4 regions of the Agrobacterium sp. H141 genome follow, and region 4 is predicted to be linked to each of the others. Evidence: riboswitches for the same ligand, from Rfam matches in the RefSeq annotation. Region 4 holds a riboswitch; each other region holds the start of a gene.
The links. A riboswitch is a leader RNA that binds a small molecule or an ion and turns the genes downstream of it on or off. The one in region 4 is predicted to bind cobalamin.
Positions count from the first base shown of each region.

Region 1: another riboswitch for cobalamin. It lies ahead of ACWPM9_RS10445 (aromatic ring-hydroxylating oxygenase subunit alpha); the one in region 4 lies ahead of bluB (5,6-dimethylbenzimidazole synthase).
Region 2: another riboswitch for cobalamin. It lies ahead of ACWPM9_RS15005 (ABC transporter ATP-binding protein); the one in region 4 lies ahead of bluB (5,6-dimethylbenzimidazole synthase).
Region 3: another riboswitch for cobalamin. It lies ahead of ACWPM9_RS09250 (hypothetical protein); the one in region 4 lies ahead of bluB (5,6-dimethylbenzimidazole synthase).

Region 1 covers NZ_CM169893.1:2,284,633-2,292,100, forward strand. The annotation lists gene ACWPM9_RS10435 (outer membrane protein assembly factor BamB family protein) at 172-2,319, opposite strand; gene ACWPM9_RS10440 (hypothetical protein) at 2,316-2,804, opposite strand; cobalamin riboswitch at 2,993-3,198, shown strand; gene ACWPM9_RS10445 (aromatic ring-hydroxylating oxygenase subunit alpha) at 3,291-4,535, shown strand; gene ACWPM9_RS10450 (FAD-binding oxidoreductase) at 4,537-5,619, shown strand; gene ACWPM9_RS10455 (GFA family protein) at 5,644-6,036, opposite strand; gene amt (ammonium transporter) at 6,371-7,468, shown strand, end outside.
Region 2 covers NZ_CM169893.1:3,203,773-3,211,240, forward strand. The annotation lists gene ACWPM9_RS14990 (endonuclease) at 1-787, opposite strand, end outside; gene ACWPM9_RS14995 (DNA cytosine methyltransferase) at 777-2,144, opposite strand; gene ACWPM9_RS15000 (very short patch repair endonuclease) at 2,154-2,597, opposite strand; cobalamin riboswitch at 2,777-2,990, shown strand; gene ACWPM9_RS15005 (ABC transporter ATP-binding protein) at 3,103-3,918, shown strand; gene ACWPM9_RS15010 (ABC transporter substrate-binding protein) at 3,921-4,874, shown strand; gene ACWPM9_RS15015 (FecCD family ABC transporter permease) at 4,874-5,935, shown strand; gene ACWPM9_RS15020 (putative bifunctional diguanylate cyclase/phosphodiesterase) at 5,955-7,468, opposite strand, start outside.
Region 3 covers NZ_CM169893.1:2,013,387-2,020,854, forward strand. The annotation lists gene ACWPM9_RS09245 (acyl-CoA carboxylase subunit beta) at 31-1,563, shown strand; cobalamin riboswitch at 1,643-1,998, shown strand; gene ACWPM9_RS09250 (hypothetical protein) at 2,148-2,426, shown strand; gene cobU (bifunctional adenosylcobinamide kinase/adenosylcobinamide-phosphate guanylyltransferase) at 2,452-2,955, shown strand; gene cobW (cobalamin biosynthesis protein CobW) at 2,959-4,041, shown strand; gene cobN (cobaltochelatase subunit CobN) at 4,055-7,468, shown strand, end outside.
Region 4 covers NZ_CM169893.1:1,888,857-1,896,324, reverse strand. The annotation lists gene ACWPM9_RS08675 (NADP-dependent malic enzyme) at 1-78, shown strand, start outside; gene ACWPM9_RS08670 (DUF2865 domain-containing protein) at 206-1,291, shown strand; gene bluB (5,6-dimethylbenzimidazole synthase) at 1,302-1,991, opposite strand; cobalamin riboswitch at 2,037-2,233, opposite strand; gene ACWPM9_RS08660 (TolB family protein) at 2,279-3,109, opposite strand; gene ACWPM9_RS08655 (hypothetical protein) at 3,135-3,473, opposite strand; gene ACWPM9_RS08650 (NAD+ synthase) at 3,470-5,152, opposite strand; gene ACWPM9_RS08645 (LTA synthase family protein) at 5,349-7,280, shown strand; gene ACWPM9_RS08640 (DUF1003 domain-containing protein) at 7,371-7,468, shown strand, end outside.

The DNA of each region.
Region 1 (7,468 bases), 400 kb from region 4:
TCTTCTTGTGCGCCGATCATCGGGCATTCGCTTGGCTGCATCCCCTCTGCCAAATGCGAATGCCACCGGCTTCCCATGCATGCGGCCCTTCGCCATGGCATGCGCCTTGTCGCCCATGGAAAAGGGCGCCAAATGCGCCCTTCCCCCTCTCAGCATCTTTGAGCCTGTCACTTACTTCGGCAGGGCGTAGACCGCCACCTGATCGCCGAGGGTCGGCGACAGGATGGAGTTGCCGCCGGAGATGAAGGCGACATATTGGCGGCCTTGATATTCATAGACTGCCGGGTTGGCGACGATCGGGGCCTGCAGCTGGGCCGACCACAGCTCCTTGCCGGTCTTGATGTCGAAGGCACGGGCCTTGGCATCCATGGTGGAGCCGATGAAGACCAGGCCACCAGCTGTCACCGCCGGACCGCCAATCGTGGGCGAACCCATGCTTTCCGGCATGAAGAAGCCATATTTCTGCGATTCGCCCAGCGGACGGCGCCACTTCACATCGCCTGTATGCATGTCGATGGCGACGAGCTCACCGAATGGTGGCTCCCAGCACGGCATGCCCAGCCAGTTCAGCGCGTTCTGCAACTCCATGCCGTAGGGCGCGCCTTCCTGGGCGTAGAAACCGTTCTCATTGCCGGACCCGCCCTTGTTCTCATCATATTCCTTGCGGGCATAAAGCTTGATGTACTGCACGATATGCGAGGTATTGACCACGGCGATCTGGTTTTCCGGATCATAGGCAACCCCGCCCCACTGAACGCCACCGGCGGAATCCGGATAGGTCAGGACACCTTTGCCCTTGGCTGTGGGCGGCGTGTACATGCCTTCATACCAGAGATCATCGAACAGCTTGGAGCAGGCACCGCCACTCACCAGATCGGCAATGCCCCAGACCTTCGGCTTCTTCGACTGGTCGAGCAAGGGGGCCGGCTTGGTCGGGAATGGCTGTGTCGGCGCGTAATATTCGCCGTCCACCGATCCGTCGCCGCCCGGCACCGCACGCTCCTCGATCGGCCAGACATCCTCGCCGGTCTCGCGATTGACGACGAACAGGAAGCCCATCTTGGTCGCCTGCATCAGGGCCGGGATGGTCTTTCCGTCGACCGTGATATCCATCAGTGTCGGAGCGGAATTGATGTCGTAATCCCAGATGTCGTGATGGACCCACTGGCGCGACCAGACAACCTTGCCTGTTTCCAGATCGAGCGCTGTCGTCGAGGTTGCATAGGGGATCTCCTCGGTACGATTGCCGCCCCAGTAGTTTGGCGAGGGCGAGGACACGGGCAGATAGACCAGGCCCAGATCCTCATCGACCGACATATGCGTCCAGACATTGGCGGTACCGGTCTTCTGCCGCACCTCTTCCGGCAGCGTCTCAAACGACCATTGCAGTTTGCCGGTCTGCGGATCGACGGAGAAGACCGCACCCGGAGGTGCTTCGGCAAAGGCCCAGTCCTTGCCGGCCCAGCCGATGATCACGTGATTGCCGGCCACGGTTGGCGGCTGCAGCAGCGAGAACGGGAAGCGGTCATTGATGGTGTTCCACTGATTGGCATCGAGAACGCCGTTATTGCCGAATTTCTCGCAGGCCTTGCCGCTATCGGCATCGACCGCAAAGAGCTGGGCATCCATGGTGCCGATATAGACGATCTTCTGGCACGGCTCGCCGGCGACCGGATTTTTCGATTCCCAATAGGAAACGCCGCGATTCTTGAGCGCCGGCTGCGTCAGGGCCTCCAGCGTGGAATCGGTATCGAAGTGCCATTTCTCTTTCCCGGTTGCGGGATCGAGCGCCAGAATGCGGTAAAAGGGCGTACCGATATACAGCGTGTCATTGGCAAAGACGGGCGTTGCCGACCACACCGTCGCCGGCGTGCCGCCGCTGCCGTCAGACACGTCGCCGGTATGCATGTCCCACACCTTTTTCAGGTCCTTGACATTATCGGTCGTAATCTCGGTCAGCGGAGAATATTTCTGCGCATTCAGCTGACCGTGAAAACTGTCCCATGTCGCCGTTTTCGGCATCATCGGAATATTCGTGCGCTGACGCGGCGTGGTGTTGAATGTCGGATCGGCGACGCCCGGATAGCGGTCCGGCTTGGGCGTTGCGTCCGTAAGCGCGGGGGACGTAGACGGCGCTGCCGTATCGGCGCTGTCGGATGTCGAAGGCGCGCTTGGCGCAGTGCTGTCCTGTTCAACCGTGGTGCCGGCTGACGGAGCGGCCGGCGCTTCGGGCTGGGCGGTATCCTGAGCATAGGCGGCGGTGCCCAATGCGGCCAGGATGAGGCCGCTTGCAAAAACGATATTCATCCGCTTCATCATGCTGCTCCTTGAAATGTCGTTGCGGCAGGCGAAGGCTGGGCGATCTCCCAGATCGCACCGATCAGGGCCACAACCATGGCGCCAATCAGCAACCATTCATGCAGAAAATAACCGGCAGCTGCCGTGCAGACGATGTCGAGTACTATTAATGCGCGTACGATGTTTCTCAGCGCGCCATGGCCGAAAATCGGGAAAAACAACGCCGCCAGCAACATGATGGCCGTGGAAAACACCACCAGACCCGCTCCGATCGAGCCGTTGACGCCCGTGAGCGGGACAACAAAATTATAAAGTGCGACGGCAAGGCCGAGGGCAGCGCCGACAGCAAGCACCCAAATTCCCAATGGGTAATAATAATTTGGATTGTTCATGACTTTCCTCTTCGAGTTGGGACGGCCCAAAACGCAAAACTGTGCCCAACCACCCGCCGCGTGATTGAACGAAACCACTTTGTTTTGACCGTTTTCAGGGTCTGCACTACTCACCCCTTGTTGGGGTGAACGCACAACTTGGCGATAGGATCCATCGCGCCTTGCACATTAGCGAAATAGTTCGAAGCGCCGCCGTGTCGTGAGCAGACGGCGGCCAAGGGGCGGACACAGTTTTCAGCGACTATTCAAATTGCGCATTCTCGATGTCGCTTTCCATCGCATCGCACCCCCGCATAGCCGCTAGTATGATCTCAATCCAAGGTGCCGGGCCGCAGGGAAGCGGAGCGGAGAATTGGGAAGCCGGTCTAAATCCGGCGCTGCCCCCGCAACGGTGGCGGAGCGAAAAATCCGACGGGAGGCCACTGGGCAGACAAGCCTGGGAAGGAGTCGGATGGTCCATGACGGACAGCTCCGGAGCCCGGAAACCAGCCTTGTAGACATGTCAGTTTCGGCCGCGGCGGGCGGTCCGGGCACATGCGGCAAACCCAAGAGGCCGCATTGCTTTTCTGCGTCCGCCAATGAACATCAATGAGGGCGCAAATGGATTTGCAGACGACAGTTTTGCGGCAACTTAAGAACCGCCGCGAAGGCTTCTCCCTGGAGCAGCCCTTTTATATCGATGAGGACATTTTCAAGCTGGACATGGAGACCATCTGGTACCGTGACTGGCTGTTTATCGGCCATGACTGCGAGGTTCCGCGCGCCGGCAATTATTTCACCGTGCAGATCGGCGACTATCCCGTGGTCATCGTGCGCGGCAAGGATGGCGTCATTCGCGCTTTCCACAACACGTGTCGCCATCGCGGGCATCGCGTTTGCACGTCCGAGCGCGGCGCGGCAGCCAAGATGGTTTGCCCCTACCACAACTGGACCTACGACCTCGACGGCTCGCTGGTCTTTGCCCGGCAGATGGGTGAAACCTTCGACAAGGCAGAGTTTGGCCTGAAGCCCGTCGCCTGCGAGAGTGTAGCCGGCTATATCTTCGTCTGTCTTGCGCAGGAACCTGCCGATTTTGCGCCGATGCGCGCCAGTATCGAACCCTATATGGCACCGCACCGTCTGGCCGAAGCCAAGGTTGCTGCCCGCTCGACCATTATCGAAAAAGGCAACTGGAAGCTCGTCTGGGAAAACAATCGCGAGTGCTATCACTGCGCCGGCAACCATCCCGAACTTTGCCGAACCTATCCGGAAGCGCCGACTGCGACCGGCGTGCAAGGCGCCGGCGACGATCCGGTCATTGCCGAGCATTGGGCCCGTTGCGAAGCCGGTGGGCTGCCGAGCGAGTTCCTGATGGATCCGACAGGCCAGTTCCGCGTTGCCCGCATGCCGCTGATCCCCGGTGCGGAGAGCTACACCATGGACGGCAAGCCGGCGGTGAAGAAGCCGCTGTCAGGCGACGTCAACATCTCCAATATCGGCACCATGCTGCTGTTCCACTATCCAACCACGTGGAACCACATTCTCGGCGACCATGCGATTTCCTTCCGCGTGCTGCCGCTGTCGGCAGAAGAGACGGCGGTCACGACGACATGGCTCGTTCACAAGGACGCGGTGGAAGGCGTCGACTATGACGTCGAAAAGCTGACCCATGTGTGGAACATGACCAACGACCAGGACCGCTCCATCGTTGAAGAAAACGCCTTCGGCATCCGCTCGCCGGCCTATGAGCCCGGCCCCTACTCCGTCGAACATGAAGGCGGCGTGATGCAGTTTGTCGAATGGTACGCCAATTTCATGGTCAACCGCCTGCAGGGCGACAAGGCTCCACTCTCGGTCGTGGCATAAAATGGCAAAAGACAAAACATACAGGCATGTCGATGAAATGCGGCCCTGGAGCGACAAGGAGCATATGCTCGAATGTGTCGCCTGGACGCCGGAAACACCGGATGTGATGACCTTCACCTTCAAGTCTGACCATCCGGGCCACTGGTTCCGATACCAGCCGGGTCAGTTCCTCACGCTGGAACTGCCGGTCGGGCCGGAACCGGTCATGCGCACCTATACGATCTCGTCCACGCCGTCGCGTCCCTACACCATTCAGGTGACGGCCAAGGCGCAGAAGGATTCCATCGGCACACGCTGGATGATGGAACATCTGCAACCGGGCATGAAACTCAAGGCCTATGGGCCGGTTGGCGACTTTTCCTATGTCCGTCATCCCGGCGACAAATATCTGTTCATCTCGGCCGGCTCCGGCATTACACCGATGATGTCGATGACCCGCGATCTCTCGGACCGCGAACCCGACAGCGACATCGCCTTCGTCCACTGCGCCCGCTCGCCCAACGATATCATCTTCCGCTGGGAGCTGGAGTACAAGGCGCGCTACATGCCGCATTTCACGCTCGGCTTTATCGTCGAGCAGCTGGAGCGCACGCAGCTGTGGTCGGGCCTGAAGGGTTGGGTGGACCGGGCCAAGATCTCGCTTCTGGTGCCCGACTTCCTCGACCGCAAGGTCTTCTGTTGCGGTCCTGCGCCCTTCATGGCGACGGTCAAGGACGCACTTCAAAGTGCGGGCTTCGACATGGACCACTATCATGAAGAAGCCTTCCTCCCGGCCGCTGCCCCTGCCCCGATCGTGGTGCCCGATTATGCGGACGGCGAAAAGCCGACCAAGGTCACATTCGCAATGTCGGGCAAGGACGGTCTGTGCGAGCCGGGCCACACCCTGCTTCAGGCCGCGCGTGCCTCTGGTGTGCGAATTGCCGCTGCCTGCGAATCCGGGCTTTGCGGCACCTGCAAGGTGATGAAGCTCAAGGGCGAAGTCGACATGCAGCATAATGGCGGCATTCTCGAAGAAGAGATCGAGGAAGGCTATATCCTCGCCTGCTGCTCACGTCCGCTGACACCCGTCGAGATCGAAGCTTAAACCCTGCGATTTCACGACCGCGATCTATTCTTCGGAGCGCTCATCACTCTCCCGATCGCGGTCGTAGCGCCTTTGCAGCGGAAATGGCGGCAACCAGTTTTCGCGCCTCACCGTCCAGAGCTCGTAGGTCGGGACCTGTTGATTGGGCTGATCGAGCGATCCGAGATTGACCTCGATCTCATCGCCGCTGCATGAAAAGACGGACGATCCACAGCGCGGGCAAAAATGCCGTCCCTGATAAGCGCGCGTTTCTCCGTCCACTTTCACCGCGTCTTGCGGGAAAATAGCCGAGGCATGAAACAGCGCACCATGGTGTTTTCGGCAATCCATGCAATGGCAAAGCCCAACCCTGTCGGGCCGGCCTGAAGCGACAATACGCAGCGCACCGCACAGGCACCCGCCGGTCAAGGTTTCCATCCATCATCTCCCCGTCTTGAAACTCGGCCAGACCATTGCCGAGACTGGCTTCAATGTCACGACGCTCTGTGCCCGCTACCAGTCGGAATCGGGGCCATTCCGGCGACATGTACAGAGGACTGAAGTATTGCGACGACAGTCACTTGCCCTGCCTTAGAATAAAGCAAACGCATATTTTTTATGCGTCGGCTTGAAATCAGCACATGGATACGTCCGGTCTCAGCCATAAAGTCCTGCAATCGCGGGCATTTACTCGACGTGCAAAGCGACAAAGCAACACTTCGTTAAGTATAACCGAACAAGGATTGTGCCCATAACCTTGCGGGAAACAATCATGCGCAAACACGCACTTCTACTGACGAATACATTCTTATTTCTTGCCTTTGCTCCACCTCTTTATGCCGCTGACGCCGATCCGATTGCCTTGATCGACAAGACATGGGTTCTGGTCGCCTCTGCTCTGGTGTTCATGATGCAGATCGGCTTTCTGTTTCTGGAAGGCGGCCTGGTTCGCTCCAAGAACTCCATCAACGTGGCTCAGAAGAACCTGGTCGATCTGGTCGTCTCCGTCGCCCTGTTCGGCATCATTGGCTACATGTTCATGTTCGGCGCGGATCTCTTCGGCTTCATCGGCATGGATGGCAACCTCATGCTGTTTTCCGGCGACAGCGAGGCGGCACTTTCCTTCTTGATCTTCCAGGCCATGTTCTGCGGCACGGCTGCCACCATCGTCTCCGGTGCGGTGGCGGAGCGGCTGACTTTCTCCGCCTATCTCGTCTTGGTCGCGGTCATTGCCGCCCTCGTCTATCCCATTTTCGGTCATTGGGCCTGGGGCAAGCTTCTGTTTCCAGGCAATACGGCCTGGTTGGCGGATCTCGGCTTCATCGATTTTGCCGGCTCTACCGTCGTCCATTCCATAGGCGCCTGGTCGGGTCTGGCAGCTGTCGTCATCATGGGGCCGCGCATCGGGCGCTTTCTCGAAGACGGCACGGTCGGCCGCATTGCCAGCCACAACACGGTTCTGGCAAGCGCCGGAACGCTCATCCTGTTCATCGGCTGGTTCGGCTTTAACGGCGGATCGGCCCTAACGATGGATGCCCCCGTGGGGCATATCATTCTCAACACGCTGGCAGCCGGTGTCTTCGGTGGTCTTTCCGGCACATTCCTGTCGCGCATGAAGGAAGGGATATGGCGTCCCGAAGGCCTGATCAACGGCGTCCTGGGCGGCCTGGTCGCAGTGACGGCCGGCTGCATGGTTCTGACCACCCAAGGTGCGCTGCTCGTCGGCCTGGTGGGTGGCATGGTTGCGGTATCGGGTGTGTGGCTTTTGCTGAAACTCAAGATCGACGATCCGGTCGGCGCCATTCCCGTGCACGGTTTCGCCGGCGTCTTCGGCACCATTGCCCTTGCCCTTCTGGCACCGGAGCAGCAT
Region 2 (7,468 bases), 1.3 Mb from region 4:
GCTCATTGACAAGCGATACTTCGTCGCCGTCAAAAGTAAGCTCGAACATACCGATTACATTGTCCCCCATAAATTGGGCAGACACTGCCCGTGGAATGCATCGCTCATACCGCACCTGCGTCTGGCAAAAGGTCACATCCTGGATTGTTTGGATAACACCGAGTTTGTCGGACCCTCCCTTTGCTTGAACAGGAATTATATACTGAGATCCATTGCTATCCAGCCCAACGTAAAGCTCATCGATTTCAATTTGTCCGTAATTTTGTATTTTTGTTCTCAAGTGATTTTGTAGACTGTAAGATGTTATCCCGAGAAAGATATCAATCAACCGATTGTATCTAACTTTCGCTAAAAGTGCCTGCTCGTCCGTGAGAGCATATTGCCCAATAATTTCAGGTGTCGCATCTGGAATCTTCCTGACAAGAAGCCCCGGTGTAGGCTCTATGTGACGTAGCCGACTGAGTCGAAATCTGTATTTTGCGTCACCAGCCCCAAGTATTAGCCAATACGATCCCAGGGGCTCGGTCTCTAGGATACGAGGAGGGAGCAGCTTGCGATAGCGATAGCTATAAATCACGTCACCAAGGTTCTTTGGTCGCGCAACACCGAGACGGTCCGCAGTTTCAGCAATTTCCTCCCGATCAAACTCGAATTCCAGCATACCGGCTCGATAATTGCGAAAGAAAATTTCTTGTATGATTTCTCGGTAAACGCTTTCGTTTTTCTTCGAGTTTTTAGCGTCTACGCCATCGTTATGTTCACCTGCAGATCGCTTATCATTTGGCATTTGTGACCCTCAGATGGGCGTGCGCAGCTTCAATTTCCGATTGCTTCCGTTTCTTTGCACCGCTTTTCATATTTCGCTTCGAGTTAGGCTTCTCGACGCCAAAGTACTTAGCTGCACTTGAAAGTTCCATATAGAGGAGTTGCTCATCGCCTAACGTCAACACCTTAGAAGGGCGGACCGGCACAACTCCAAGAGCGGAAACGACGCTCGAAGCGACATGCCTGGCAAGGGGCGGCGGAACAGAATTTCCGATTTGCCTTGCGCCATGCCACTTCGTTGCGTGAAGTCGAAACCAATCCGGAAATCCGTGAAGACGTGCCATTTCACGTACCGTTACGCACCGGGCGAACTTGTAGTGAATGGGGCGCGGACTTGTAAACGCGCCCCGCGCACCATCTGTGCCGGCCCTCAGGGTATTCGATATTCCAACCGGCGAAAGTTTGAAGAATCGACTAATGGGCTCCACAGTGCCCGGTTCGGTCTCCGAAAATCGACGTTTGGAGATATCCGTATGGACGGTTCGTGCGCTCGACGTCAGAAGCGACGGATTCCATTTACGTACATAAGAATAATGCCAGGAATCATTTGTTAGGCACCGCATTTCGGCTGCGTAGTCAGATGGCTCCTTGAATGAATAGCTTGGAACTGCATCTGTTAGCGTTAGCACATCAAAATTCTCAGCATCAGGCACATCGCCGATCGCCTGTTCACATGAAGGCCCTAATCGTAATCCCGGTATGTATCGCTTGCCGCTTGCAGGATTGGAAACAGCTAAAGGATAATCGGGCACCTTGTGACCGATCCTAGAACCGAACAAGATTAGCCTCTCCCGATGCTGAGGAACGCCGTAGTTGGCCGCGTCGAGAACGCGCCAAGGAAGCCGAACTTGATAGCCTTTGGCGGCGAATGCCTCCACTAACTCATCAAGAAATGCGCGTTGTTTACCGACGGTGAGACCTTTTACATTCTCGAATACGAACGTTTTTGCGTTCAGTTCGGAAACCAAACGGACAAAGTCCATCACGAGGCTATTTCTAGGGTCGTCGAGTACTCTTTGACCCATCAATGAAAACCCTTGGCAAGGGGGGCCTCCAAAAACACAGTCAACATCCCGGTCTCCCAAGCCTGCCAAATCTCTAATTCTTTTTCCTGAAAGCGACGACACAGATTGCGGGATTACCACTGTATCCGGAAAATTGAACTTGTGAACGGCACAGTGAATTGGGTCCACTTCAACCGCGGCCGCGACATCGAAGCCAGCCTGCTCAAAACCAAGGCTCATCCCTCCTGCGCCGGCAAATAAATCTATAGCAACGGGGCGCGAGTTCCCCGCCGTGGCTGAATTTCGATTCGTCATAAAAAGACCCTACCGAGGCAAATCCGGATTGTGGAACGAATTTTCGGTTGTTTCGATAAATGCCCTCAGTCGATGCACGACTGCAACGGCATCAGCCAATTCGCACTGCCAGACTGTGCACACGTCCCATCCCATGTGTTTTAATCTTTCGATATTTCGTGCATCTCGTGCGCGGTTAGCTTCAAGCTTCGGCCCCCAATATTCAAGCCGTGATTTTGGCGCACGACCTTTTGCACAGCCGTGACCATGCCAAAAGCATCCATGCACAAAAAGCACTTTCTTTCTTCCCGGAAACACAATGTCGGGAGTTCCTGGAAGATCTTTGCGGTGAAGTCTATAGCGATAACCTGCCGCGAATAAAGCTCTGCGCAATGACAGCTCGGGACCCGTGTCCTTCGTTTTCACGGATCTCATGATGTGGCGCCGTTGCTCAGGCGTTCTGCTGTCTACCATGCGAATAAAGCTAGTCCTTCCCGCGCAGCATTTCTAGGTTGATCAACTCGCTTATAAGGACCTAATTCAGACTGCTCCGCTCCGCATACCGTTGACAACAGAACTCTTAATATGACCGCCAATGTTTGCGTTGCCGCTCGACCGCAAATTCCCCATTGACGTCCCGACGTAATATAATTACACCCATCCCCGTTGAAGGTTCTCCGAAGGCATGCGCTGGAGGGGATTAAAAGGGAACACGGTGAGACGTACCCAAAAGGGCGCAAATCCGTGACTGTCCCCGCAACTGTGAGCGGTGAGTTCACCCGGGAATGCCACTGGCCGAAAGGCCGGGAAGGTCCGGGGGCGCTGTGACCCGCAAGTCAGGAGACCTGCCCTCGACATGTCTGAAGAAACCTGGCCGGGGTGAGCCAAGGGGAAAGATTGATGGCGTTCGACGTTCACATTGCTGTTGACAGCCGCATAGGCTCTTCCCGCTCCCCCGCTTCTTGCGTGGAGGCTTGCGATGGAACTGCCGTCGTCTTTGATCGGCTCTAGTCCGGCCCGGCTTGCCGTCGAAGGCTTGAGCTGGGGACCGCATCGCGGGCCTTCCCTTGTTTGCGAGATCGATTTTGCCGTCGAGGCCGGCCGGATGCTGGCCATTGTCGGGCCCAATGGCGCCGGCAAGTCCAGCCTGCTGCGCTGCCTTTACCGCTATCACCGCCCCTCTTGCGGCCGTATCCTGCTGGATGGCGCCGATGTGTGGGACATGCAGCCGCGCGAGGTCGCACGACGGATTGCGACGGTTTTGCAGGAACCTGCCACCGATTTCGGGCTGACGGTCGCCGAAATCGTCGAACTTGGGCTGTCGCCCCATCTATCAGGCATGAGCCGGAACGCGGTCTATGCCGCAATCGGGGACGCGCTGTCCCTGATGAAGATCGACCATGTGGCATCGCGCAATTTCGCCTCGCTGTCCGGTGGCGAAAAGCAACGGGCGATGATTGCGCGTGCGCTTGCGCAAAAGCCCGACCTGCTGATTCTCGACGAGCCCACCAACCACCTGGATATCCGCCATCAGCTCGAAGTCCTGGCGCTGTTGTCGCATCTGCCAACCACGGTGATCGTGTCGCTGCACGATCTGTCGCTGGCCTCTGCCCATGCCGATCATGTGCTGGTGCTGGCCAGGGGCCGCCAGGTCGATTTCGGTGCCGCCGGCCATGTGCTCACGCCCGATGCGATCCGCGACACCTTTGCCGTGGAAACCGTGATCGACAGTCACCCGGTCACCGGGCGGCCGCGTTTTTCATTCCATCTTCAGCCATCCATTTCAGGGAAATAATCATGCGTCTCGCCCCATTGCTTCTGTCCGCACTCGCCCTTTCGGCCACAACGGCTGCCGCATCCGGTTTTCCGGTCACGGTCAAAAGTTGCGACCGCGAGGTGACCTTCGATGCGGCACCGAAACGGGCCGTCTCCCACGACGTCAACCTCACGGAAATGATGCTGGCGCTCGGTCTGACCGGCAATATGGCCGGCTATACCGGTGTGACCGGCTGGAAGACGCTGGACGAGACGCTGACCGCCGACATCGCAGCCCTGCCGGAACTGACGCCCACTTATCCGACCAAGGAAGTGTTGCTGGGTGCCGACGCCGATTTCCTGTTTGCCGGCTGGAACTACGGCATGAAGGTGGGCGGCGAGGTCACGCCCGACACGCTGACGCCCTTCGGCATCAAGGTCTATGAGCTGACCGAAAGCTGCATCCACATCATGAAGAAGTCGAAGTCGTCGATGGACGACATGTATGGCGACATTCTCAATCTTGGCCGCATCTTCGGCGTGGCGGAACGCGCCGAGACACTGGTCGCCGGCTACAAGCAGCAGCTCGCCGAGGCGATGGCGGATCTGCCGGAGCGCAAGGGGCCGCTCAAGGTCTTCGTCTACGATTCCGGCGAGGAAAAGCCCTTTACCGCCGGGCGCTATGCCATGCCGACCGCGCTGATCGAGGCTGCCGGCGGCACCAATATCATGGACGATGTGGAAACCAGCTGGACCACGGTTGGCTGGGAAGGCGTGATCGAGCGCAATCCGGATGTGGTGGTGGTTGTCGATTACGGCGAAGTGAGCGCCGAACAGAAGATCGCCTTCATGCGTGACAATCCGGCCTTCCAGGATATTCCAGCGGTGAAGAACAATCGCTTCGTGGTGCTGCCCTATGCCGAGGCAACGCCCGGCCCGCGCAATATCGAGGCCATCAAGACGCTGGCTGCTGCCTTCAACCCGCCGGTTCGCTGATGAGCCACCGGCATTTCATCGACGGCCCGCGCCACGCCATCGTGCATCTGATGCCGTGGCTGGTGGTGGCGCTGATCCTGGCGCTGGTCGCGACCATTGCGGCTGGCGTGAGCTTTGGCGCGACCGCCATTCCGCTTGCCCATGTGTGGAAGATCACCCTCAGCCATCTGGGCATGTCCGGCCTGGAGGCCGACTGGAGTGCCGGTCGCGACAATATCGTCTGGCAGGTGCGCCTACCGCGGGCGCTGCTGGGCGCGTCCATCGGGGCAAGTCTGGCGCTGGTGGGGGCCGCCCTTCAGGCCGTGACCCGCAACACACTGGCCGATCCGCATCTGCTCGGCATCTCGTCGGGGGCCGCGCTTGGCGCGATCATCGTGCTGCTGCATACCGGCATGTTCCTGGGCCTCATCACCGTGCCGCTGTTTGCCTTTTTGGGCGCACTCGGCAGCACGCTGCTGGTGGTGGCGGTTGCGCGCTTTGCCCATGCGAGCGATGCGAGCCGGCTCATTCTCTCGGGCGTCGCCATCTCCTTCGTGCTGACCTCGCTTGGCAGTCTGGCAATTTTTCTGGGCGACCCGCGCGCCACGCATACCGTGGTCTTCTGGATGCTGGGCGGGCTGGGGCTTGCCCAATGGAACCAGCTTTCCTATCCGCTGGCCGCCCTTTTCATCTGCGGCGGCTATCTGGTTTATAACGCACGCAATTTCAACGCGATGACGCTGGGCGACGAGAGTGCGACCACCCTTGGCGTCTCTGCCGGTCGCTTTCGCATGACGGTGTTTATCGTCTGCGCGCTTCTGACCGGCGCAGCCGTTGCCTTTTCCGGCATCATCTCCTTTGTCGGGCTGATGGTGCCGCATCTGGTGCGCATGGTGGTCGGAGGCGATTATCGCCGGGTGCTGCCGCTTTCGGCGCTCGTCGGGGCCATTTTCCTGGTGGCCGCCGATATCGTCGCACGCGTGATCATTCCACCGCAGGATATGCCGCTCGGCATCATTACCGGGCTTGCCGGCGGCGTGTTCTTCATCGTGCTGATGCGCAGAAACGGCAAGGCAGGCTGACCCGTTGTTGTTTAGAACATCAGCTGACCTGGGCGATCATTCTGGCCTTGCGTCGTCCGCTGATTGCCAGAACGTCCGCTGCACTGACAGGTGCGCCGAAGTAATAGCCCTGAATGAGATCGGGATTGAGCGGCAGGAGTATTTCCAGTTCGGCTGAGGTTTCAACGCCTTCGATGACACTGCGCAGGTTCAGCCGCTGACACAGGCTCAAGAGACCGGCAACGATCTCGCGCGAAGTGTTGCTGGTTTTGAGCGTGCGCACGAAGCTCTGGTCGATCTTGATCTTGTCGAGCGGCAGGGTTTCGATATGGCGAAAGCTGGAATAGCCCGAGCCGAAATCGTCCAGTGCAATCCGGCAGCCGGCTGCCCGCAGGTCTTCAAGAATACTGCGGATCAATGGAAGGTCCATCATGACCGCCGTCTCGGTGATTTCAAATTCCACCCTATGCGGCGCCACGCCCGCACGCTCGATCACCGACAGGAGCTTACCCGCGATCGAGCGACAAACCAGATCATGGGCCGACAGGTTGAAAGACAGGGTAATGTCGTCGCGAAGGTTGGCCAGTGTCTGCATCGTCTTTTGAAACAAGACGGTCGTGATCATCGGCATACGGCCCGACCGCTCGGCAATCTCGATAAACTTGTCGGGCCGGATCGCGCCCAGTCCCGCACAATTCCAGCGGGCAAGGGCCTCATAGCCGGTGACCGCGGCATCGCGCACCGAATATTGCGGCTGAAACACGATATACAGTTCGTCATGCAGATCATGTTCTTGCAAGGCACGTTCCAGCGCCACCCGCTCGGTCATTTCGCGCTGCTCGCAGACATCGAAGACGACGGTCCGGCCTCTGGAGCCTGCCTTCGCCTTGTAGAGCGTGTAATCGGCACGCTCATAGAGTTCCGCGCCCGAAAGGCCTTCGCCCGGGAAGCGGCAAAAGCCTGCAGACGCGCCGACGGTCAATCTGTGCAGATCGATCATGAAGGGCTCGGACAATCGCGCAATCAAGGCATCGCATTCCCGACGGATCGTCTCGTCGGTGCAGTCATCGGGAACAATGACGGCAAATTCGTCGCCACCGATCCGGCCAAGGGTAACGCCCTCACTGGACAGATTGATCGCCAGGCGCTTGACCACCGACACCAGTAGCCGGTCACCGACGACGTGACCATAGACATCGTTGATGCCCTTGAACCGGTCAAGGTCGATGACCCCGAACCAGAATGGTTTTCCGGCAGCAATCAGGCAGTCGAGTTCGTCGAAAATGGATCGTCGGTTCGGAAGCGACGTCAGGGGGTCGGTACGGGCCAGATCCTGCGCTGTTGCTGTCATTGCATCGGCTGCCAGACGGGCCTCTATCTGCTTGAGGACCGCCTTGCGCAGCAACCAGGTCATGCCGAAGGCGGCAAATGAGCCGGCAACGCCGATGAACATATACTGTTCGGCGGTCGCGGCATCGGCCTGCTGGGAAAGCCAGAACAAGGTGCCGATCGACAGGACGATACTGGCAAGGGTGACCCTCAGTGTCACGCCGG
Region 3 (7,468 bases), 120 kb from region 4:
CCGCACATTCGTTGAGGATGAGGGGCTGCCATGAAGGAAATTCTCCGGGAACTTGAAGAGCGTCGCGAAAAAGCGCGGCTTGGCGGCGGACAGACGCGCATCGATGCCCAGCACAAGCGCGGCAAGCTGACTGCGCGCGAACGCATCGACATCTTTCTGGATGAGGGCTCCTTCGAGGAATTCGACATGTTCGTCGAGCACCGTTGCTCGGATTTCGGCATGGAGAATACGCGCATTTCGGGGGATGGTGTCGTCACCGGATGGGGCACGGTCAACGGCAGAACGGTCTTTGTCTTTGCCAAGGACTTTACCGTGTTCGGCGGTTCGCTGTCGGAAGCGCATGCCGAGAAGATCTGCAAGATCCAGGATATGGCGCTTAGAAACCGTGCGCCGATCATCGGGATCTATGACGCCGGCGGTGCGCGCATCCAGGAGGGTGTGGCAGCGCTTGGCGGTTATGCAGAGGTGTTCCAGCGCAATGTGCTGGCCTCGGGCGTCATTCCGCAGATTTCGGTGATCATGGGGCCCTGCGCCGGCGGTGACGTCTATTCGCCGGCCATGACCGATTTCATTTTCATGGTGCGCGATACCTCCTACATGTTCGTGACAGGCCCCGATGTGGTGAAGACCGTGACCAACGAGACGGTGACTGCGGAAGAATTGGGTGGGGCCTCTATCCACACGACCAAATCATCGATCGCCGATGGCGCCTATGAAAACGACGTGGAAGCGCTGCTGCAGGTGCGCCGGTTGATCGAGCTTCTGCCGCAGTCGAATACGGCGCCAGTTCCCGAGATCGAGTGCTTTCAGCCCGTTGACCAGACCGATATGTCTCTCGACACGCTGGTGCCTGCCAATGCCAACAAACCCTACGACATCAAGGAACTGATTCTGAAGACCGCGGATGAAGGCGATTTCTTCGAGATCCAGGCAAGCTTCGCCAAGAATATCGTCTGTGGTTTCGGTCGCATCGAGGGGTCGACCGTCGGTTTTGTCGCCAACCAGCCAATGGTGCTGGCCGGCGTCCTTGATTCCGATGCCAGCCGCAAGGCTGCACGCTTCGTCCGCTTTTGCGATTGCTTCAACATTCCGATTGTCACCTTTGTCGATGTGCCGGGCTTTCTGCCGGGCACAGCGCAGGAATATGGCGGATTGATCAAGCATGGCGCCAAGCTGCTGTTTGCCTATGCCGAGGCGACCGTGCCGAAGCTGACTGTGATTACCCGCAAGGCCTTCGGTGGCGCTTACGATGTGATGGCGTCAAAGCATCTGCGTGGTGACATCAACTATGCCTGGCCAACGGCGCAGATCGCGGTAATGGGGGCCAAGGGTGCGGTCGAGATCATTTTCCGCAAGGATATCGCTGATCCAGACAAGATTGCCCAGCACACCAAGATGTATGAAGACCGCTTCCTGTCGCCGTTCGCGGCCGCCGAGCGTGGCTATATCGACGAGATCATCCGTCCGCAATCGACCCGCCGACGGCTTGCGCGCGGGTTGAAGATGCTGCGTAACAAGGACCTGTCCAATCCCTGGAAGAAACACGACAACATTCCTCTGTGAGCGAAGTCGTCCCCTGTCTTCTGAGGTCGCCGGTTTGATTGACTTCATTCGACGGAACGCATAATCATGCGGGAGAATTGGATGGTTTCCGCTTCATCCTGGGATGACGCGGAGAGCAAAAGGGAATGCGACGGATGGACCCAAACAGGGCGTCCCAATCGCAGCCGACCCCGCGACTGTAGAGCGGCGAGGCGTTCTCATCCGTTTGTGCTGAAGACTGTCGAGATCGACCGCATGGTGCGGCGGCAGGTGGTCTTCCTGCAGGCGGAAAAGCCACTGAAAATGTGGTGCGAATAACCGGGGTTGGACGCCTCCTTATCTACGAATCGTCCGCCTTTCGCATCACGGTAGTTTTCGGGAAGGTGAGGGAAAGCCGTGGGCAAATGCGCGTGACTGCGCAGCGCCCGAAGCCGCGAGCCAGGAGACCTGCCGTCCTTCAGGGCCTGACGCCCGAAACTGGGGTATCTCCCCGTTGCCAGCACGGAGGTTGTCGTGGCGACATTTGGTGAAGCGCCCTTGCGGTCGCGTCTACGCTGTTGTTGCTGCCGGGAGGTCGCGTGCATTGCATGCGACATGCAAACCCGATGAAGCCTTCTGCATTGTTCAAACGCTGGACGGTCCTCTTGCTGGTCGTGGCCGCGCTGTTCTTTGCCATTCTGCCGCGCTTTATCGGTCGCAACGCCGAAGACCTGAATTCTGCCGCCGACACGGAGGTGGAGCTACCCAATGTGGACAAGCTCCTGCCCGAGGAAGACAAGAGCAATCCCGATTTTGCCATTTCCGGCAAGGCGACCGCTAAGGATCGTACCGTGATCATCGGCAAGCCCGGCGGCCTGTTCGGCTTGTCCGACAAGGTGAATTGACGTGGCAGCGGATAAAACCAGAAACGTGACATTTGTTCTGGGTGGTGCGCGCTCCGGAAAGTCGCGTTTTGCCGAAAACATTGCCACAGATACGGGTCTGGACCGACATTACATCGCAACCGGACAGGCCTTCGATGACGAGATGCGGGCGCGCATCGCGGCCCATCGTTCGGATCGGGGCGAGGGGTGGATCACCCACGAGGCGCCACTCGAGCTGGTTGAGACGCTGACCTCGACCAGCGCGTCACAGAATGCCGTTCTGGTCGATTGTCTGACGCTCTGGGTGTCCAATCTGATGCTGGCGGACAAGGATGTGGAGGGGCAGAGCGCCGGGCTGGCTGACTGCCTTCGCCATCTCTCAGGTGAGATCGTGATCGTTGCCAATGAAGTTGGGCTTGGGATCGTGCCGGATAATCGCATGGCGCGGGAATTTCGCGACCATGCGGGGCGGCTCAACCAGATGATCGCCGCACAAGCGGACACAGTGTATTTCGTAGCGGCCGGTTTGCCGCTGAAAATGAAGGGTTAAATCATGCTGCAGGCCAAAATTCCGGCAACCGTCATCACCGGCTTTCTCGGATCGGGAAAAACCACGATTATCCGCAACATGCTGATGAATGCCGGCGGCAAGAAGATCGCCCTCATTATCAACGAATTCGGCGATCTGGGTGTCGATGGCGATGTGCTGAAGGGCTGCGGTGCCGATAATTGCACCGAAGACGACATCATCGAGCTCACCAATGGCTGCATATGCTGCACGGTCGCCGATGACTTCATTCCGACCATGGAAAAGCTCCTGGACCGGCCAGACCGCCCCGATCACATCGTGATCGAGACATCGGGGCTTGCCTTGCCGCAGCCGCTGGTCGCGGCGTTTAACTGGCCGGGTATCAAGACGCGGGTGACGGTGGATGGGGTGGTCACGGTCGTCGATAGTGCAGCGGTCGCTGCCGGGCGCTTTGCCGATGATCATGACAAGGTGGACGCGCTTCGTGCACTCGATGACAATCTTGACCACGAAAGCCCGATTGAGGAACTGTTCGAGGATCAGCTCACTTGCGCTGACCTGATCATACTCAACAAGGCCGATCTTCTGGAGGCCGAGGCGCTTGCCGACGTCAAGTCAAAGGTTGCCGGCCGCATTGCCCGCAAACCGTCATTGATCGAGGCCCGCCATGGCGAAGTTCCGGCACTGGTGCTTCTGGGGCTTGGTGCCGCTACAGAAGGCGACATCGACAATCGTAAGTCTCACCATGAGCTGGAGCATGCTGCGGCCCATGAGAGTGGCGACGACCATGATCATCTTCATCACCATGACCACGATGAATTCGAGAGCTTCGCGCTGACACTGCCATCGATTACCGATCCGGCAGCCTTTGCGGAGACGCTGAAGAACATCATTTCCGACCATGACATTCTGCGTCTCAAAGGGTTCGTCGACGTGCCGGGCAAGCCGATGCGGCTTGTCATTCAGGCCGTGGGCACCCGCATCGACACCTATTTCGACCGGCCCTGGGCAGCCGGCGAAAAGCGCGAAACCCGGATCGTGGTCATCGGCCTGCATGACTGGGATTTCGGCGCAGTTGTCGAAGCGGTGGAAGGGGCGGCGGCTTAGCCGTCGTTAGGCAATGCACCTTCTGCTCGCCCAGAAAGGCACGATTGCCGACAGTGACGAGGCCATCGATCTGGGACAGACGCCGGGCGATGTGTTGTTCCTGTCTGCCGCCGATACCGAGCTTGCCGCCATCGCGGCTGCCTACCGCATGGTGGCCCCTGCGTTTTCGCTGAGGGTCGCAAGCCTTTCGAGCCTCAAGCATCCGATGTCGGTCGACGCCTATATCGAGCGCACTGCGCGCCACGCAAAACTGATCGTCGTCAGGGCGTTGGGAGGTGCCGGTTACTTTCATTATGCGCTGGAGGCGCTCCATGCTGTCGCACGCCGCACAGGTGCTGCAATCGCGGTGCTTCCGGGCGATGACAAGCCGGATCAGGGACTGGACAGTTTCTCGACGGTAGACGCTGACGCACTCCAAACTCTGTGGGCCTATCTGATCGAGGGCGGGGCGGATAACAGCGAAAGCCTGATCCGCTTTTGCGCAGCGCTGATCGGCAAGGGCGACAAGCCGGAACCGGCCATCCCCTTGTTGAAAGCTGGTATCTGGTATCCGCGCAGGGGCGTGATCGGTGTTGAGGAATGGTGCACTTTGCAGCGCGCCATGTCTGCCGGTGGAGAGACAGATCTTGCCACCCATAATGTCGATCTGGCTCCATCACCCGTCGTTGCCATCTGCTTTTATCGCGCGCTTGTCCAATCGGGTGACACCGCGCCTGTTGCTGCCTTGGTGGAGGCGCTGGATGTTGAGGGTATCAGGGCGCTTCCGGTGTTCGTCTCCAGCCTCAAGGATGCCGTTTGCGCCGATACCATCCGCTCGGTCTTTGGCGCCGTGACACCCGATGTGGTGATCAATGCCACGGGGTTTGCCGTGTCTGCGCCGGGCGCCGAGCGCAAGGCAACCGTTTTGGACGAGCAGGGTGCCGTGGTCCTGCAGGCGGTCTTTTCCTCCTCGTCGCGCGAGGCGTGGGAGAACAGCAGCCAGGGACTGTCGGCGCGAGATCTGGCGATGAATGTGGCGCTGCCGGAGGTCGATGGCCGAGTGCTGTCCCGGGCTATCTCGTTCAAGTCTGCAGCCCGCTTCGATGCAGCCGTCGAAGCCAATATCGTCAGTCATCAGCCGGATACCAACCGCGCGGCCTTCGTGGCGCGCCTTGCTGCCAACTGGGCGCGGTTGAGGCGAACTTGCGCCAGGGACCGTCGTGTGGTGATCGTCATGGCCAATTATCCAAACCGCGATGGCCGGCTTGGCAATGGTGTGGGTCTCGATACGCCTGCTGGCACGATGGAAGTGCTGCGCGCGATGCAGGAACAGGACTATTCCGTCGACGATTTGCCCGCGGATGGCGATGCGCTGATGCAGCATCTGATGGCGGGGCCGACCAATGCCGCCAATGATGGTCGTGAGATCCGCGAGACGCTTTCGTTGAGTCGATACAAGACGTTCTTCGAGAGTCTTCCCATATCGATTCAAGACGCGGTCACTTTGCGCTGGGGGGCGCCTGAGCGCGATCCGTTCTTCCTCGACGGTCGCTTTGCGCTGCCGTTGACGCGCTTCGGCGAGGTGTTGGTGGGTATACAGCCGGCACGCGGTTACAATATCGATCCCAAGGAAACCTATCATTCCCCGGATCTTGTTCCGCCGCACGGTTATCTGGCGTTTTACGCCTATCTGCGGGAGGCCTATGGCGCGCATGCGATCGTGCATATGGGCAAGCATGGCAATCTCGAATGGCTGCCGGGCAAGGCACTGGCGCTGTCGCAAGCGTGTTATCCTGAAGCCGTGTTCGGCCCCTTGCCGCATCTCTATCCCTTCATCGTCAACGATCCCGGCGAAGGAACCCAGGCCAAGCGCCGCACAAGTGCCGTCATCATCGATCACCTGACGCCGCCGCTCACACGCGCAGAAAGCTATGGTCCGCTGAAGGACCTGGAGGCACTGGTTGATGAATATTACGAGGCATCCGGCGGCGATCCGCGCCGGCTGAAGTTGTTGAAAAAGCAGATCCTCGACCTGATCGCCGATATCGGTCTCGATCAGGATGCCGGTATCGCCAAGGGTGAGGCGGAGGATACGGCACTTGAAAAGCTGGATGCCTATCTGTGCGACTTGAAGGAGATGCAGATCCGCGACGGGTTGCACATCTTCGGTCTGGCGCCGGAGGGGCGGCTGCTGACGGATTTGGTGGTGGCGCTTGCCCGTGTGCCGCGCGGCCAGGGCGAGGGCGGCGATGCGAGCCTGCAGCGGGCCATTGCGGGGGATCTCAAGCTGCAGAAAAAACCCTCCCCACCCCCTCCCCACAAGGGGGAGGAGCTGCCCCTGCATTCGGCGTCTGCCTTGGCGGTCGAGCCGGTGCCGCTTGTCGTCGCCCCCCTTGTGGGGGAGATGGCCGGCAGGCCACAGGGGGACTTGGTTTCGACTTTCGACCCCCTCGACTGCGTCATGTCCGATCCGTGGACCGGAGCGAAACCGGCGATTCTCTCAGACATTACTGACGCTCCCTGGCGCACCCATGGCGACACCGTCGAGCGCATCGAATTGCTCGCCGCCAAGCTCGTCTCCGGTGATTTGATCTGCCCCGAAAGCTGGCCGCTAACCCAAGCCGTGCTTGCCGAGATCGAAACCCGTCTCAAGCCCGCCGTCGTCTCCTCCGGCCCCGCCGAAATCCAGGGCCTGCTGAAAGGCCTTGCTGGCACATTCGTGCCACCCGGTCCCTCTGGCGCGCCGACGCGCGGACGGCCCGACGTATTGCCGACGGGGCGAAACTTCTATTCCGTCGACAGCCGTGCCGTGCCGACGCCAGCGGCCTATGAACTGGGCAAGAAATCCGCAGAGCTTCTGATCCAGCGCTTTGTCCAGGACCATGGAGAGTGGCCGGTTTCCTTCGGCCTGACGGCCTGGGGGACTTCCAATATGCGCACCGGCGGCGATGACATCGCCCAGGCTCTGGCGCTGATCGGGGTGAAGCCGTTGTGGGACATGGCCTCTCGCCGCGTGACCGGCTACGAGATCATTCCGCAGGCTCTGCTTGGGCGCCCACGTGTGGATGTGACCCTTCGAATTTCAGGGTTTTTCCGCGATGCATTTCCGGAGCAGATCGCGCTCGTTGACAAGGCCGTGCGAGCGGTGGCGGCTCTGGACGAGGATGAGGCCGACAACCCGATCGCTGGCAGGGTCAGGGCAGAGACTGCGCGACTGCTCAGCGAGGGGCTGGATGCGACCGCAGCTGCGCGCCGGGCGGGCTACCGTGTCTTCGGTTCGAAACCCGGTGCCTATGGCGCAGGTCTTCAGGCCTTGATCGATGAGAAGGGCTGGGACAATCGTGCGGATCTGGCCGAGGCCTATCTCGTCTGGGGTGGTTATGCTTACGGGGCAGGCGAAGACGGCAAGGCTGAACGAGGCTTGTTCGAAGAGCGACTGCGTTCGGTG
Region 4 (7,468 bases):
CTGTCGCCATCAGTCACATCGCGCGGCGTGGTCAATATGGCAGCACTTGCCGTGGTCGAAGCCTCTCAGCCGGACTGAGGACCGTCCTTCACGCTCTGACCAACCGTCGTTAACGTAAAATACGCTGGGCGGTTGGCGAGAACACGGCAAAGTCTTATGATGTCTGCAACAATGCATGACGCATAGGGCCAAACGGGAAAGCCACGTGATTGTAGGTCGTGACACCCTGCTGTTGATGATTGCCACATTGGTGGCGCTGCCTGCTGCCGCCAACGCGACAGTGGTCTGTGACAGGCTGCGGGATCGACTGGTATCGGCACCCCAGACAGTAAGCGCCGACAATGCCGAGATCCGAAGCTATTCCAGCGCAATTGCCCGGCAGAAATTCGAAATCCGCAAGACAAAGCAGGATATTCGCCGCCTGCGTTGCGACAACTCCAGCATTGTCACCTTCGGCCCAAACGGCAATTCCTCTTGCGATACGTTGACGTCCTCACTGGAACGCATGCAGCAGAACCGACAGATTCTGGAGGAAAAGCGCGACAGCCTGAAGGAGGGACGCGCCATTCCCAACTCCCTGCGTGCCCGCCTGCTGAAGGCCTTGGATGAGAACGGCTGCAACGCGCTCCCCGGACATGAGATAGAACAGCCTTTGGCGGACGAGCAGGCCTCGTCGCCGGCAGGAACGTTGCGGATACCGGACGACGCCATGCGCAACTCTTACGCAATCGACGGGTGGCGTGCCAGCCTGCAGGGTCAGGGCGGAACACTTAGAACCATGTGCGTGCGCACCTGCGACGGTGCCTTTTTTCCGATATCGTCCAACGCGACACCGGCCATGTTCGGACGCGATGCCGGACTTTGCGATAATATGTGCCCCGGCACCCAGACTGAGCTCTACTATCACTCCCTGCTGAGCCAGGAGAGCGCGGATATGGTCTCAGCGTCCACCGGGCGGCCCTATCGCGACCTTCCGAGCGCCTTTGCCTATCTCCACCGCAAGACCGGTGACGACAAGGCCTGCGGCTGCAACCTGACAGCCTTCCATCAAAAGGCGCTGAGCTACGCCAACCGTCAGCAGAGCACCGCTGCGGCTTATTCCGCCATTACCCCGATCAAGACCATGCCTGACAAAATCGCACCTGAGAAAATCACCATCGATCCGATGGAGCGCCCCTATGATCCGAGCACCAGCACCGTAAGGCAGGTCGGCCCGGCTTTCCTTCCCAAGGAAACAAGCAGCATCGACCTGAAGCACCCGGCACTGTCAGGCGCGCAACCCGTACAATAGGCGAATTCGCTCAGCCGTCTCCATCGGGCCATCGCTCTTCGAACACCAGATCCTCAAGCGGCAAGCGCTGCCGCCAGCCCTTGAGCGCCAGTTCCGGCTGATCATAGAGCTTGTCGACATAGCCAAGGCAGAACCAGCCGATGATCTCGACATGCTCCGGAATGCCGAAGATCGCGCGCAAATCCGCATCGCGAAAGATACTGACCCACCCGACGCCCACTCCTTCCGCACGCGCTGCAAGCCACAGGTTCTGCACGGCGCAAACGGTGGAATAGCTGTCCATGCGTGGATTATGCGTGCGACCGAGCACAACCGGACCGCCGCGCGTTGGATCGCAAGTAATGCAGATTCCCACCGGCGCCTTGCGGATGCCTTCGAGCTTCAACTGCATATAGCTGTCACGCTGGCTTCCAGAGAACATCTCTGCCGCTTCATCATTGGCACGGCTGAAGGCATGCCAGACCGCCTCCCGCATCCGAGCATCGCGCACGACCAGGAAATTCCACGGCTGCATGAACCCGACGGACGGTGCGGCATGGGCCGCCTCCAGCAGTCGAGTGATCAATGCATCGGGCAATGGATCGGATAGAAACTGATCCCGCACATCACGGCGGGTATGGATGGCGCGGTAGACGGCGTTGCGTTCTTCAACGCAAAAAGCCCCTGCCCGCACGAAATGATCGTGTGGTTCGTCGTGCATCGTCAAATCCCCAACAATGCTGCGACCGCCTGCTGTCCGCACAGGCAAAGCCTATCGTGTCCGGCCGGTCTTCTGGCTCGGCATCATCTGCTCCGATCGCCTTCCCGGTCGCAAGACCAGTGGCCTGAGTTTCCAGGAAACTCCCGATCGTGCATCAGCCTCACAGCGTTGGGCACGCGCCGGATTTCCACCGGCTTCCCGATTCTCCCGCTCGCGCGGGCACCAGACAACGTTGGTTTAGCGCGAAGCACGGCAAACGCAAAGCGCCGGCAACGACACCGGCCTATCTATTCGGGGAAATAGCGGACAAAGGCGAATGCTGTTCCGTCGGGAGACCAGTTGGGCACGTTGATGCTGCCCTGCCCGCCAAAGAACTCGAACAGCGTCTCGACATTGCCGCCATCTGCATCCATCAATCGAAGCCGTACAGTCTTGTCGCGAGGATGGCCGGAGACATCCGGATCGTAGGATAGAAAGAGAACCTTCTCGCCATTGGGCGAAGGATGCGGGAACCAATCGCCGTGTCCGTCCGATGTCAGCTGTTCCAGTCCGGATCCATCGCATCGCATACGCCAGATCTGCATCGGACCGGTACGGCTGGAATTGAAATAGATCCAGCCGCCATCCGGCGAATAGTCCGGGCCGTCATTATGGCCTTCACCGAAAGTCAGTCGCCGTTCGCTGCCACCACGGACCGAAATCGTATAGATGTCGAAGGCACCATCGCGCGCACCGCAATAGGCGAGTTCCCGTCCGTCCGGTGACCAGCCATGCCAATAGGATGGCATATTGGCAGTGATCTGACGCGGCTCCTCATCTCCATCACCAAGAATATAGATGCAGGACTTGCCAAACAGCGTCTCATCCGAAAAGGCAATGGATGCGCCGTCGGGTGACAGTCCATGGTCGTTATTGAGCCGGACCGCGAGACCGGTATCGATCAACTCGGGCTCGGCGTCATCATCGCCGAGCGGCAGCGCGTAGAGCAGCCCATTTCCATTGACGATCAGGAATTCGCCGTCGCGGGACCAGTTCGGCGCTTCGACAAGATCGTCTGTCTGCCAGACCACCTCGCACTCGCGCGTCTCCATGTCGTAGATCTCAACCGAACTGCGCATAATCCCTCCCCAATAACAAATTCGCCTACAAACTGGTTGGCTGTTCCAGCGCACGCCGCAGCTTGACGACAATCGCCACGCCCGTCTGCAACGCGTTGCGGCGACCCCACTCGCCCGCAAAGCCCCATACGAGACTGGCGACCAATGTCAGGAAACCGATGCCGAGCACCTTGAAGTCGCCGTCCCATAAGCCATAGGCACCGATGGCGATTGCCGGCGCATAATAGGCAAAGGCCGACACCACACCGAAGAGCGAGCTGCGCCCCTCTTCGCTCGCCGAGACGGAAAAGATATAGTCTCGTTCAGCCTGCGAGAATTCAGGCATCGCGGTCCGAACGCCCGGACCCTCGGTACGATCGCTCATGCACGATCCCGGAACCGGTTCGTAATCGGATAGCGCCGATCACGGCCGAAATTCTTCTTGGTGATCTTCACGCCCGGCGCCGACTGACGACGCTTGTATTCCGCCAGATAAAGCAGGTGCTCGATGCGGTGGACCGTCGCGACCTCGTGCCCCCGCGCAATGATGTCTTCAACCGACATCTCCTTTTCCACCAGGCATTCCAGAATGTCATCCAGAACCGGATAAGGTGGCAGGGAATCCTGGTCCGTCTGATCGGGACGCAGTTCCGCAGAAGGTGCCTTGGTCAGGATATTGGCTGGGATAACCTCCCCAGACGGCCCAAGCGCTCCCGGCGGCACATGCGCGTTGCGCCAGGCAGAAATGGCATAGACCTGCATCTTGTAGAGGTCCTTGATGGGATTGAAGCCACCATTCATGTCGCCGTAAAGCGTCGCATAACCGACCGACATTTCCGACTTGTTGCCGGTGGTCACGACCATCGAACCGAACTTGTTGGAGATCGCCATCAGGATCGTGCCACGCGTGCGGCTTTGCAGGTTTTCCTCCGTCACGCCACTTTCCGTGCCCTCGAACATTTCGCCAAGTGCGGTCAGGAAGCCTTCTACAGGTTCCGCAATCGGCACGATGTCGTAATGGCAGCCAAGAGCCTTGGCGCAATCGGCCGCATCTTTAAGCGAATCCTCGGAGGTATAATGATAGGGCAGCATGACCGTGCGCACGCGCTCCTCACCCAGTGCATCGACCGCAATGGCCGCGCAAATGGCCGAGTCGATGCCACCGGACAGTCCCAGCACGACGCTGCGGAAACCATTCTTGTTCACATAGTCACGGAAACCCAGCATGCAGGCACGGTAATCCGCTTCTTCCGCTTCTGGAATCTGTGACATCGGGCCTTTGTCACAGCACCAGCCGTCCTCCTCGCGACGCCATGTCGAGACATAGAAGGTCTCCTCGAACTGGCTCATCTGGAATGCCAGCGTCTTGTCTGAGTTGAAGGCAAAGCTTGCGCCATCGAAGACCAGTTCGTCCTGGCCGCAAAGCTGATTGACGAACAGAAGCGGCAGTCCGCTCTCGATTACCTGTCGCAACACCACCTGATGACGCACATCGAGCTTGCCGCGATAATAAGGCGAGCCATTCGGCACGATCAGGATCTCGGCGCCGGCTTCCGCCAGCGTCTCGCAGATACCCAGATCGTTCCAGATTTCCTCACAGATCGGGATACCGAGCCGAACACCGCGGAAATTGAAGGGACCTGAAATCGAGCCTTCCTCGAAAACCCGCTTCTCGTCGAATTCGCCGTAATTGGGCAGATCGACCTTGTCGCGCAATGCCAGGATCTTGCCGCCATCGATCAGCGCCACGGAATTGTGCCGGCCTGTCTCACCCTGACGGGGAAAACCGATGATCACGCCCGGGCCGCCATCGGCTGTATCGGCAGCCAGTTCATCGACGGCTGACTGACAGGCCGCCAGGAATGAAGGCTTCAGCACCAGATCCTCTGGCGGATAGCCCGAGATGAAAAGCTCGGGCAATACCACGAGGTCAGCGCCATTGGCCTTGGCCTCAACCCGCGCAGCCCGCGCCTTGGCAAGGTTTCCGGCGACATCGCCAACGGTCGGATTGCCCTGCGCGATTGCGATACGAAGTGTGTCGGTAACAGTCTTTTGCTCAGCCATGCCAATCCTCTAGCGCGTGTCCTGTCGCTTCGCAACGACGAAGGACTGCCCGGACCGCAAAGCCTGTAACGCAGCGCAAAATAATTTACTCCAACGGGCGTCCCATAGCCTCCGTTCATCTAGCGTTCATGACAGTTATATGACACTTGTATGACACCGCTCATATTTTTCATTCCGACTGAACCTGGAGACTGCGTTGGCCGAGTTTGCCACCGATAACGCCCCCGTACTCGTAAAACAGCCAGCGCTGAAATCAGCGATACCAACGCACAGTCACGCCGGTTTTTTCGCCAGCAGCCTATGTCTGTTGAATTCGCTGGCATTGTCCTTCACCACCGTCTTCCTGATGGAATGGATCGCGCGCGGCACGCTCGATGACGTGGGAACCTATCTGTTTTCACCAGACAGACCGGGCCTTGCCGCAATCGGCCTCTTGTTCGTATTCTATATTGCTCTTGATGCGCTGCTCGGTCGCGCCCATCAGGCCGCGCTGATCCTGATGCCGCTGGCCATCCTGCCAGCCTTCATATCGAGCCAGAAACAAATGTTTCTGTCAGATCCGCTCTATCCGAGCGACATGCTGTTCGGCCGCCAGATTTTCGAACTGATGCCGGCCATGGTGGCGGATCGTCCACTGGCCGCGTTCGGCTATGGCGTGGCAACCGTGCTCGCTGTCGCCTCGATCGTCTATCTGTGGGTTTTCGCACGACGCAACTTCAATCCGATTTCCACCAAGGGAAAACTGGCCCGTCTGGCCGTGGCCATTCCCCTGATCGCCGGCTTTGTGCCACTGCTCGACTATGCCAAATATTCGCCGCTGCGGGACCAACTCAACATCATTCCCATGATGTGGGACCAGAAGGCCAACTACAGGCAGAACGGCTTCCTGTTCGCCTTTGCCTTCAATATCCCGATGGCCAATGTCGCGCCGCCCCAAGGCTATGATGCCACGGCAATCGACCAGATCCCCTCCACGCCAGTCTCTCCTGCGGCAGTTTCGACGTCCTCGGAGAAGCCCGACGTCATCATGATCATGAGCGAGTCGCTTTGGGATCCGACGCGGATTACCTCGGTGCGGCTGACGCCTGATCCAATGCCGGTCATCCGCGCCAACCAGTCCGGGACAATGTTCTCGCCGGAATTCGGCGGGATGACCGCCAATGTCGAATTCGAGGCGCTCACCGGCTTTTCCAATGCCTTCCTGCCCACCGGCAGCATTCCCTATCAGCAATATATCCGTCGCCCGCTGCCCTCGCTTGCCACTTTTTTCAAGTCGCAAGGCTATGCCGCCAAGGCCTTCCATCCCTTCCAGAGCTGGTTCTGGAACCGTGGCAATGTCTATGATGCGCTGGGCTTCGACAACTTCCTGTCGGAAGAAAACATGCCGCCAATGGAAAAGCGCGGCATCTTCGCCTCCGACGAGGCACTGACTGCCGAATTGATCGAGAACGCCGACAGCACCGACAAGCCGTTCTTCTTCTTCGCCGTCACGCTTCAGGGCCACGGCCCCTATGAGGCAGGCCGCTACAAGAACAATACCATCGCCATCAACGGACCGGATCTGTCTGACGGCAGCAAGGCAATCCTTGCAACCTATTCGCAAGGCGTGCGAGAGGCCGACGATAGCCTGAAACACCTGATGCAATGGGCAAAAAAGCGTGACCGCGAAACCATCATTATGATCTTCGGCGACCACCTTCCTCCGCTCAGAACGGTTTACCCCGAAAGCGGTTACATGAAAGATCAGGTCGCCGACCGACGTGCCGATGTCGAACAGATGGCCCGAGAACATGAAACGCCGCTTGTGATCTGGTCTTCGAAAACCGGCACCAAGAAAGATCTCGGCGCTGTCAGCCCCTCGCAGCTACCTATGCATTTGTTGGCGCTCGCGGGCTTCGAACATCCCTTCTATACGGGCTTGCTTGGCAGGGTTCATGAACGCTACGACGTGGTCGATCGCTATATGCTGGTCGACAAGAAAGGCGAAGGCCATCCCGACTGGCTGATGGCTCCTGTGGCTGATCCCGCTTTGAATGATTATCGCCTTGTGCAATATGACACCATCTTCGGCGAGGGCTTCAGCACGGGGAAATTTTTCCCAAAGGGACAGCTTCTGCCAGCCAGCTGAGCAGAGATCGCCTGCCAAGGTGAAACCGGATTGTCAGCACGCTCATTCATGGCGTATGCCGTCAACAGGCGCTTCAACTGCTAATGGACAATGAACATGCTTGGACCGGAATTCTTCCAGAAACACTTGGGCAAAGCCGCCGAGCAGCTCAGTGCCGCAGAACGACTGGTGGTCGAGCGGACGAAGAA